2 regions of the Tenacibaculum xiamenense genome follow, and region 2 is predicted to be linked to the other one. Evidence: riboswitches for the same ligand, from Rfam matches in the RefSeq annotation. Region 2 holds a riboswitch; the other holds the start of a gene.
What was found. A riboswitch is a leader RNA that binds a small molecule or an ion and turns the genes downstream of it on or off. The one in region 2 is predicted to bind cobalamin.
Positions count from the first base shown of each region.

Region 1: it holds a riboswitch for cobalamin, as region 2 does, so the genes downstream of both, ACKTTV_RS09220 (TonB-dependent receptor plug domain-containing protein) here and ACKTTV_RS22700 (TonB-dependent siderophore receptor) in region 2, are expected to answer to the same signal.

Region 1 is NZ_CAZEQU010000022.1:2,224-6,660, reverse strand. Features, by position in the region: gene ACKTTV_RS09220 (TonB-dependent receptor plug domain-containing protein) at 251-2,149, opposite strand; cobalamin riboswitch at 2,231-2,425, opposite strand; gene ACKTTV_RS09215 (bifunctional adenosylcobinamide kinase/adenosylcobinamide-phosphate guanylyltransferase) at 2,580-3,083, shown strand; gene cobT (nicotinate-nucleotide--dimethylbenzimidazole phosphoribosyltransferase) at 3,089-4,126, shown strand; gene ACKTTV_RS09205 (adenosylcobinamide-GDP ribazoletransferase) at 4,130-4,437, shown strand, end outside.
Region 2 is NZ_CAZEQU010000042.1:681,740-686,176, forward strand. Features, by position in the region: gene ACKTTV_RS22700 (TonB-dependent siderophore receptor) at 1-1,979, opposite strand, end outside; cobalamin riboswitch at 2,069-2,289, opposite strand; gene ACKTTV_RS22705 (DUF5063 domain-containing protein) at 2,554-3,006, shown strand; gene ACKTTV_RS22710 (hypothetical protein) at 3,011-3,232, shown strand; gene ACKTTV_RS22715 (hypothetical protein) at 3,306-3,983, shown strand; gene ACKTTV_RS22720 (hypothetical protein) at 4,413-4,437, shown strand, end outside.

The DNA.
Region 1 (4,437 bases), on a different contig from region 2:
CTTACCAAAATAACAATCACAAAACCAATTGATCACTAATTTTATGTTAGTTTGATGGTTATTTTCTTACAAGACGCTTATTTCATAATTATGTTACATAAAGTATAAAATATTTTACAAGTTTTTTAACAAACAGCCACTACAGAGAAACCAAACCAAAAACAAACAACTAAAAACCAACACCTTAAAACAAAAAAGACCCACCAATGGTGAGTCTTAATTTAAGTAACTTAGTTACTCTGGGGGGGAATTAAAAATTCAAGCGAACTCCTAGATTGTAATTTCTTCCTAAAGTTGTAAAACCAAATACCTCTTGATAATCATCATTAAAAATATTTGTAACCGCTAAAAACAACTTAACATTTTTGTTTAACTCATGATTTGCTGAGAAGTTCAATAAAGAATAAGCTTCTAATGGAACATTCACAGAAGGATAGTTTCTAAAATCAGTATCATCTCTATCACTAATATATTGGTAAGTTAATCCAAAGTTTGTGTTTTTAATTCCATAATTCAATCCTGCATTTATTTTATGTTTTGGAATTCTTATAGCTAACTCTTCGTTATCCGTATAAGTATAATTAGCATTTACTGTTAGGTTCTTTAGTATACTATAATCTGCATTAAACTCAATACCTTGAATTTTTGCTGTTCCTTGATTTATTGATTGGAAAGTGTTACTATCAAATCCAATAATATTTTCAACGTTTCTATTGAAATAAACCGTATTTAAAACTAAGCTACTATATTTATACTCCACTCCTCCTTCAATTGTAGTACTTTCTTGAGGCTCTAAATCTAAATTACCATATTGTACATCGTATAAGTTTTGAATTGTTGGAGACAAAAATGCCGTACTATAAGAACCTAAAAACTTAACATATCCTCCTGGTAATTTAATTCTATAAGAAGGGTTTACATTATAAACGAAGTGATTTCCATATTTATTATGGTTATTTAAACGAACTCCTGCATTTACATTTAATCCAAACCCAGAAACATAAACAGCATTCAAATATGGATCAATTAATCTTGTAATAGGAGATTCAGAGTAGTTTACTCTTGTTAAATCTGGTGCTCCATAAGGAAGATTAAATGCCTCGATAATTTCATTATATTGAAAATTAACCCCACCTACTACGTAAAACTTGTCAAATTGATGTTTAACGAAAGCATCTACTATATAATTTTCAGACTCCATTGTAGCTGGAAAACGAGTGTTTTCCCTGTTAGCATTATACCTGCTGTATGCCGCATTTACTTGAATACTTCCTTTTCCGTAAACATATTCAGGACTCACACTCAATCTATAACTCTTATCTAAAGTGTTATTAACACCATCTTCAAATGACTCATTATCATAACTATTATTAAATTCAGAATAACTTCCAAAAGTCTTTACTGAAAACTTTTCATTAAATTTATATCCTAACTTAACATTTGTTGCTACTCTTTGGAAAGGATCATCTGTGAAAGTCGTACCATTTTCGGATCTAGCCGATGAAGTTCCACGAGCGTCAAAAGATGAAAAATTTACTAAGTAATCAAAATTTTCAATCTTACCATTTACATTTGCTGAGCTCTGGATTGAAGTACCATTACTAGATACTTGATCATTATTCGTTCCACCGAAAAGAGATAACGCCACATTCGCTTTTCCAGACTTTGCTTCTTTTAATTTTATATTGATTACTGCTGTTGCCGCTCCAGTACCATATAAAGTACTTGCAGCTCCTTTTACCACTTCAATTGATTCAATATTATTTAAATCAAGATATCTCAGGTCAAATGCTCCTGAAAAACTTCCTGGGTCAGAAACCTGCACTCCGTCAATAAGAATAACTACCTCTTTAGATCTTCCTCCTCTTATAAATAAATCAATATTTTTTCCTGGTGAACTTGTATTTCCATTAATTTCAATTCCTGCAATATTATTAATAACATCTACAACACTTCTACCACTGTTATTTTCAATAATCTCTGGAGTAATTTTATGGATTACTTTTCCTGAATTTTCTTTCTTTAATTTAAATTTTGAATCTGAGATTACCACTTCATCTAACTCTATGCTTTTCACTTTATCTTGAGCATAGTTACTCAAAGCAAACATTGATGTTAAAACACTTAAACAAAGTACCTTTTTTTTCATTGTTAATTATTATTTAGAATTTTGTTATCAGGAAAAGTATATATACAGCAATGCCATATCAAACCTTTATCCCGAAAGTTTGTTTTATCTTGATATTTGGCAGGTCTCCTGGCTCGCGTCTTGCAATTTGCCTTCCCGTTTAATAAAAACAGTGGCTAAAGATTTATTACAAGCTTTATAGCTTACAGTTGCGGGAACAGCTTCGGATTTTAACCGAATTCCCTTTTAATTCACTTTAAATGATTTTAAAGAAAAACCAAAAATCGGGGCAAAGATATTCCATTCTTTTATAATATCTATTATAATCAACTGATTATTTGAAAATTTCGCATTAAATAATTCAAATTCCAGGTCTATTTTGAGAAAAATATACGAGAACACCTACATTCTGTAAAAACTTTATAATCTTTGCAGTTCTAAAGCTTAAAGAATGATATATTATGTTTCAGGTGGTGAGCGCTCAGGTAAAAGTAGTTATGCTCAAAATTTAGCTGAATCTTTATCTGAATCACCCATTTATTTAGCTACTTCACGTATTTGGGATGAAGATTTTCAAAAAAGAGTAGATCGCCATATATCTGATCGTGATGATCGATGGACAACAGTAGAAGAAGAAAAATGGATTAGCACCGTAATTTCAGATAACCAAACGGTGGTAATTGATTGTGTTACCTTATGGCTTACAAACTTTTTTATGGATACCGAATATGATGTTAAAAAGTCTTTAGAACTCGCGAAAAGTGAATTTAAAAAGCTTTTAACTATCAATGCTAATATTATAATTATCTCAAATGAAATAGGTATGGGACTACATGCCACAACAGAATCAGGAAGGAAGTTTACCGAGCTACAAGGCTGGACAAATCAATTTATCGCAAGACATGCTCACAAAGCTTACTTTATGGTTTCTGGTTTACCCTTAAAATTAAAATAGAACTCATGCAAACTAACATAACTTCAGTTTCGAAAGAATTAGAATCTCAAATTCAGGAGGAAATTAACTTTAAAACAAAACCTATTGGGGCTTTAGGTTCTCTTGAAAATATCGCTTTGCAAATTGGATTAATTCAAAATACTTTGACCCCTCAAATAAAACAGCCAACTATTTTAGTTTTTGCTGGCGATCATGGTATTGCTAAAACCAATAAAGTAAGTCCTTACCCGCAAGAAGTTACCCAACAAATGGTACTTAACTTTTTAAATGGTGGTGCAGCTATTAATGTTTTCTGTAAACAAAACAACATTGATTTAAAGGTTATTGATGCAGGTGTAAATGCAGATTTTGAAGACCACCCCTTACTAAGTAAGGTGAAAATTTCAAAAGGAACACAGGACTATAGCCTAAGCAAAGCTATGACGAAAGAACAATGTGAATTGGCTTTGGGAAAAGGGAGACAATTAGCACGAGAAATTTTTAATGGTGGTTGTAATGTTATCGGTTTTGGAGAAATGGGTATCGGAAATACTTCCGCTGCCTCTTTATTAATGAGCTATTTTACAAAAACACCAATAGAGAACTGTGTTGGTAGAGGAACAGGGTTGAATGATGAAGGTTTAAATACTAAAATAAAAACATTAAAAGAAGTTTATAATTTTCATACTAATGATATTAAAACTCCAATAGATGCTTTAATCGCTTTTGGTGGTTTTGAAATTGTTATGATGTGTGGAGCTATGCTAGAAGCAGCATCATTAAAAATGACATTACTTATCGATGGTTTTATAGTTACTTCCGCACTATTAGCAGCTAATTCTATAGCTCCTAACATTCTTGATTATTGCATTTTTTGCCATACTTCAGGAGAGCAAGGTCATAAAAAAATGTTACAATTTTTAAACGCTAAACCTCTTTTAAATATTGGTATGCGTTTAGGTGAAGGTACTGGTTGTGCTCTTGCCTTTCCTCTAATTGAAGCTAGTGTTAATTTTTTAAATAATATGGCTACCTTTAAAAGCGCCAACGTAAGTGAGGCTTAAATTATGATTAAAAGGCAAATCCATTATTTATTAACTGCAGTTCTTTTTTTTACTCGAATCCCATGCCCAAAATGGGTAGATCATTCTGCTGACATTCTAAATAAAAGTAGTCGCTATTTTTCATTAGTGGGAATTGTGGTTGGTGCAATCGCTGCGCTCATTTTTTACGGAACCTCTTTCATTTTTCCAGAAAACATAGCTATTCTATTAAGTATGATTAGTTCAATATGGGTTACAGGTGCTTTTCATGAAGATGGCTTTGCCGATGTTTGTGATGGTTTTGGTGGTGGATGGACTAAAGAAAGAATTTT
Region 2 (4,437 bases):
CTAACTCTAGCATCAACATAAGCATATCCAGCATTAATATATAAACCTTTAATTGGTTGCGCTTCAATATCAAGTTCCAAACCTTTTGAATCTGCTTCACCAATTTGTTTTAAATTGTTATGATTTGATCCATCAACAATATTGTTTTTAAGTAAATAAAAAGCAGATAAAGTTGCTGTAAGGATATTTTTCTTCTGGAATTTTAAACCTCCTTCAACTTGATACCCTGTTTCAGGATCAAATACTCTTCCATCCGCCGCAATTCTTCTTGACGGTTTAAAGTAATTAGAATACGAAGTAAAAATACTCATGTTTTCCAAAGGTTGGTATACTAAACCTCCTCTGTATGTAAAAGCGGTTTTAGGAATATCTGTTCTAACACCATTTTCGGTAACAACTCTGTTATTGTTAAGTTGATCTCTATAGTAGGTTCCATTAAAGATGTCATAACGAAGACTAATTGACGCTTTGAATTTATCAGAAAAACGTAACCAATCTTGAATATAAAAACCACTTACAAACTCTTCTTTAACATCAACTCTTTCGTCTACAGGCTCAATATGTCCTTGATTTAAAATTGGATTCTGCACAGAAATTGTAGTACCAACTCCTGGTCCAACAACACTCCCTCTGAAAGTTTTACGATCTAATAAACTCAAAGAGTTACCAAACAATAATTTGTGCTGAATACTTCCAGTAGTTGTGGTGTAACTAAAGTCTAATTGGTTTTGTAAAGTTTTCGTTTGATGGTTAAAATAGAAAGGGAAATCTCTAGTTATTTCATCTTTTGCATCGTTTAGAACTAAAAGTTCAGTAGATAAATAATCGATATCATCACTCGAATAAGAAACTTGATTTGTAAGTTCTAAATTCGAGTTGAACTTATGAGAATACTTTAATTGAAAGTCGTAGCGTTTATGATTTAAATAATCCTGAGGATCGTTATATCTGGTTTCAGGATTTAAACCTGGAACTAAAGAACCGTCTACATCCATTGGAATTCCAGTATCAGTATCATATTTATCACTATTAACTTGAACATAGAATTCTAATTTGTCCTTATCAGAAGGAGTATATTCCAACATGAAAGATCCGTTGTTTGTTTCAACGCCATAATCTCTCCATCCATTAGAACGTGTCATTCCGAAGTCCGTTCTGTATCGAAGTTTGTCAGAAATAGCACCTCCATACCCAGCAGACATATTGTAAGTATCAAAACTTCCATAAGAAATACTGAAGCTACCTTGATCTTGATAAGTAGGTCTTTTTCTCACAATATTAATGATACCTCCAAGAGCGGAGTGACCATATAAAGCACTGGCAGGTCCTTTTAATACCTCAATTCTTTCAACATTGGCTAAGTTTGTAGTAGGTGCACTTGTTGAGATATTATGACGCTCATCTCTTACTCCATCAATTAGTAAAACGAAATTATTGAAACCGCGGATCCTGAAAGTTTGAAAACCACCATACCTATTAATAGGTCTTACACCTGTAGCACTTTTCATTGCATCTCCAAGGTCGGTAACATTGCGTTGTTCAATAATTTTAGAACTTACACTGTTTGTGGTAACAGGAGCATCAATATCCTTTACATTCAGTCTTCCAACACTTAATACTTCTTTTTTTAGCTGATTTTGATTCGAATTAACTGTTACTTCTTCCAAAGCAATGGATTTCTTCTGTAGAGAAATAGTAATTGTTTGCTTTGTTTTAGAAGGAAGTATTCTTTTTCTTCTTGTAGCATATCCCACTTTTGAAAAAAGAAGAGCTCCCGATTTGTTAGAAACTGTAATGGTAAAATTACCATTAACATCGGTAGTTGTCCCTTTTTTTAAACTTTTAATAGAAATAGAAACATCAGGGATTCCTTCTCCAGATTTAGAATCTTTTACGATTCCTGTAATTGTAGTGTTGGATTGTGCATTGACAAAAATAGCCAACAGCATAAACACACTGCATAACACTAGTTTTTTCATTAATTGAAAACCGTTTTAAGCAGGTAATATGTAGAAAATACTACGTTTAGTAGTTATGTATTTTCTAACCCTTTACCCGAGAGTTACTAAAAATTTTATGATTTAAGGCAGGTCTCCTGACTTGGTCTCAAAATATCGCCTTCCCACTTTAAGTTAAGCAGTGGCTGAATCTCAAAAAATAGAAGTCTTACTTGAGATGTATGATATTTTGTTTAAATAGAACCTTACAGTTGCGGGAACAGTTTTGGATTTTCACCAAATTCCCTTTTAATTTTTACTCGCATAAAAAACCGTAAATCGGGGGCAAATGTAGTGCTTTTTGCCCGTGTCAAATAATTTTTTCTTAAGAACGTTGCTAGCTTTTATGTTAAAGTTAAGGAATTAAGGGGCTAGAATAACCGTAAACAAACAAATCTTTGGATGTAAAAATAATTGAGATGCAATATGGTTTGTTTTAACAGTATATCACATATAAAATAGACTAATATATTGTTGTCAGAGGAAGTATAATGGATAACGGTTATATTTGTTTAGATATAATGAGTTGTAACACATTTGAACAAACCAATAAAAATTGAGTGAATTAAGAAAACTTATAGACCAAATAACAGAATTCGGAATAAACCCAAAAGTTGAATTGACTGACAAAATTAATTTTCTAAAAAAACTTTTAGTTGGGGTTTATTCAGAGTTTTTAGACTTGGTGTTTGAATTTGATAGAATGGATTATAATGAAGAACCTAACTTTGATTATAACGAAATAAGAAGAAATATTAAATCTAATTTCCCCGACTTCGACTTGTATAGTATGGTTTTAGATTCTAATAAAATGGAACCAAATATAGAAATTGTATGTGGTGATGAGCTAGATGATTTAACTGATATTGTTAAGGATTTACTAGCTGTAAAATGGAGAATGGATAATACCAGCAAAAATGATGCGCTTTGGCATTTTGAATTTTTGATGAGAACTCATTCTGAACAACATTTAGTAGATTTATTAAAAAGATTAAAAGAGCGAAATTAACTTTATGACTGAATATATAATAATTACAATCTTAATCATATCATTTAGCGGATTTTTGTATTGGGCTTATTTACCTGATTATAAGAGAAACCCCAAAGAGTTCTGGCGAACTTTAATCGGAATGCCTATTGGAATATTACTTGGAGGTATTGGATTTAGAAGTTTAAATGACCAAATTAGAAAATGGGCAGTTAAAAAGAAAAAAGAAAATAACACTGAAAAATGAAAACGTGTTACGACACCACCTAAACCGCATTAAAACGCAGCTTAGCCAAACCGTTACCAGTAATCAGATAAAAATGGATATTAGAAACTTAAACCCATGTTCTTTAAGTGAAAAAGTCATTGAAAATGAGAATAAACCTTTCAAATTATGGCTTGAGTTTGAAATATCAACTCCTTGGGATGATATTGAAAATGATTTTGCAAATATTATAGTTGATACTTTAGACGGTAGAAGTTATGGAATAAATGTTTGGATGTATAAATTTTTTGAAACGGCAATTAAAACAGATGAAGAAAATGGAGAAAGCCTAAATGGACTTTATCTAGTACCTCCAGACTTATTTGTAAAAGAATTATCCAGAAATTGTATCGAAAAAACAATTGCCGACTTATTGAAAAATGGAAATTTAGAAGACATATTAAATAACACGACATTTGAATTGAAATTCCTTGCCCCATATTGGGATGTGATTGAAATGGAAGAGAAAAATATTCAAGCCTTAATGAATGAACTCAAAGTTGAATTACCTGATGATCATCCGTTACTTCTTCAAAACACCGAACTAATTGCTAAAAAGACAAATAATGATGACATCATATTGGAATTAGAAGATAAAAGAATTGCTGTTGTTCATTTGACATGGAAATCGGAAAAAGAAAATAATGGATATCCGATAACAAGAATCTACAAAGACAAGGTAGATTTTTGGAATAAACAAATGAAACAAGATATAGTTAAATTTAAAGAATAAAAAAACTGGTAACAAAATGTATATGGTATTTTTTGTTAACTTAGAGTACCGCAACTAATCTTAATATACAAACGCTTTTGATTATTAGAGAAATGGAATTAAAGGCATCAAATCTGGAGAATTATTTAATTTAGTAAAGAACTCATTGAATGTATATTTATACTATAACTAGAGAGAAACAATGGGAACCGTATACTTAGGAGTAGAAAATAAAGATGAAGCAAAGAAAATCATATATAAATTAATCAAAAAAATGGATATAGAAATTGCTTGATAAAATTGAAAAGGAAAATCTAACATAACAAAATGTATAATAAATAACGACCTTCTAAAGTGTTCTCTAAAAGTTAATACAAGATTTTTTTTACTTTTGTGAGAAAAAAGGAATTATTCATACACAAAGCTTTGTGCTTTACTAAAAAAATAAATATGAAACAGATATTTTCACTATTGT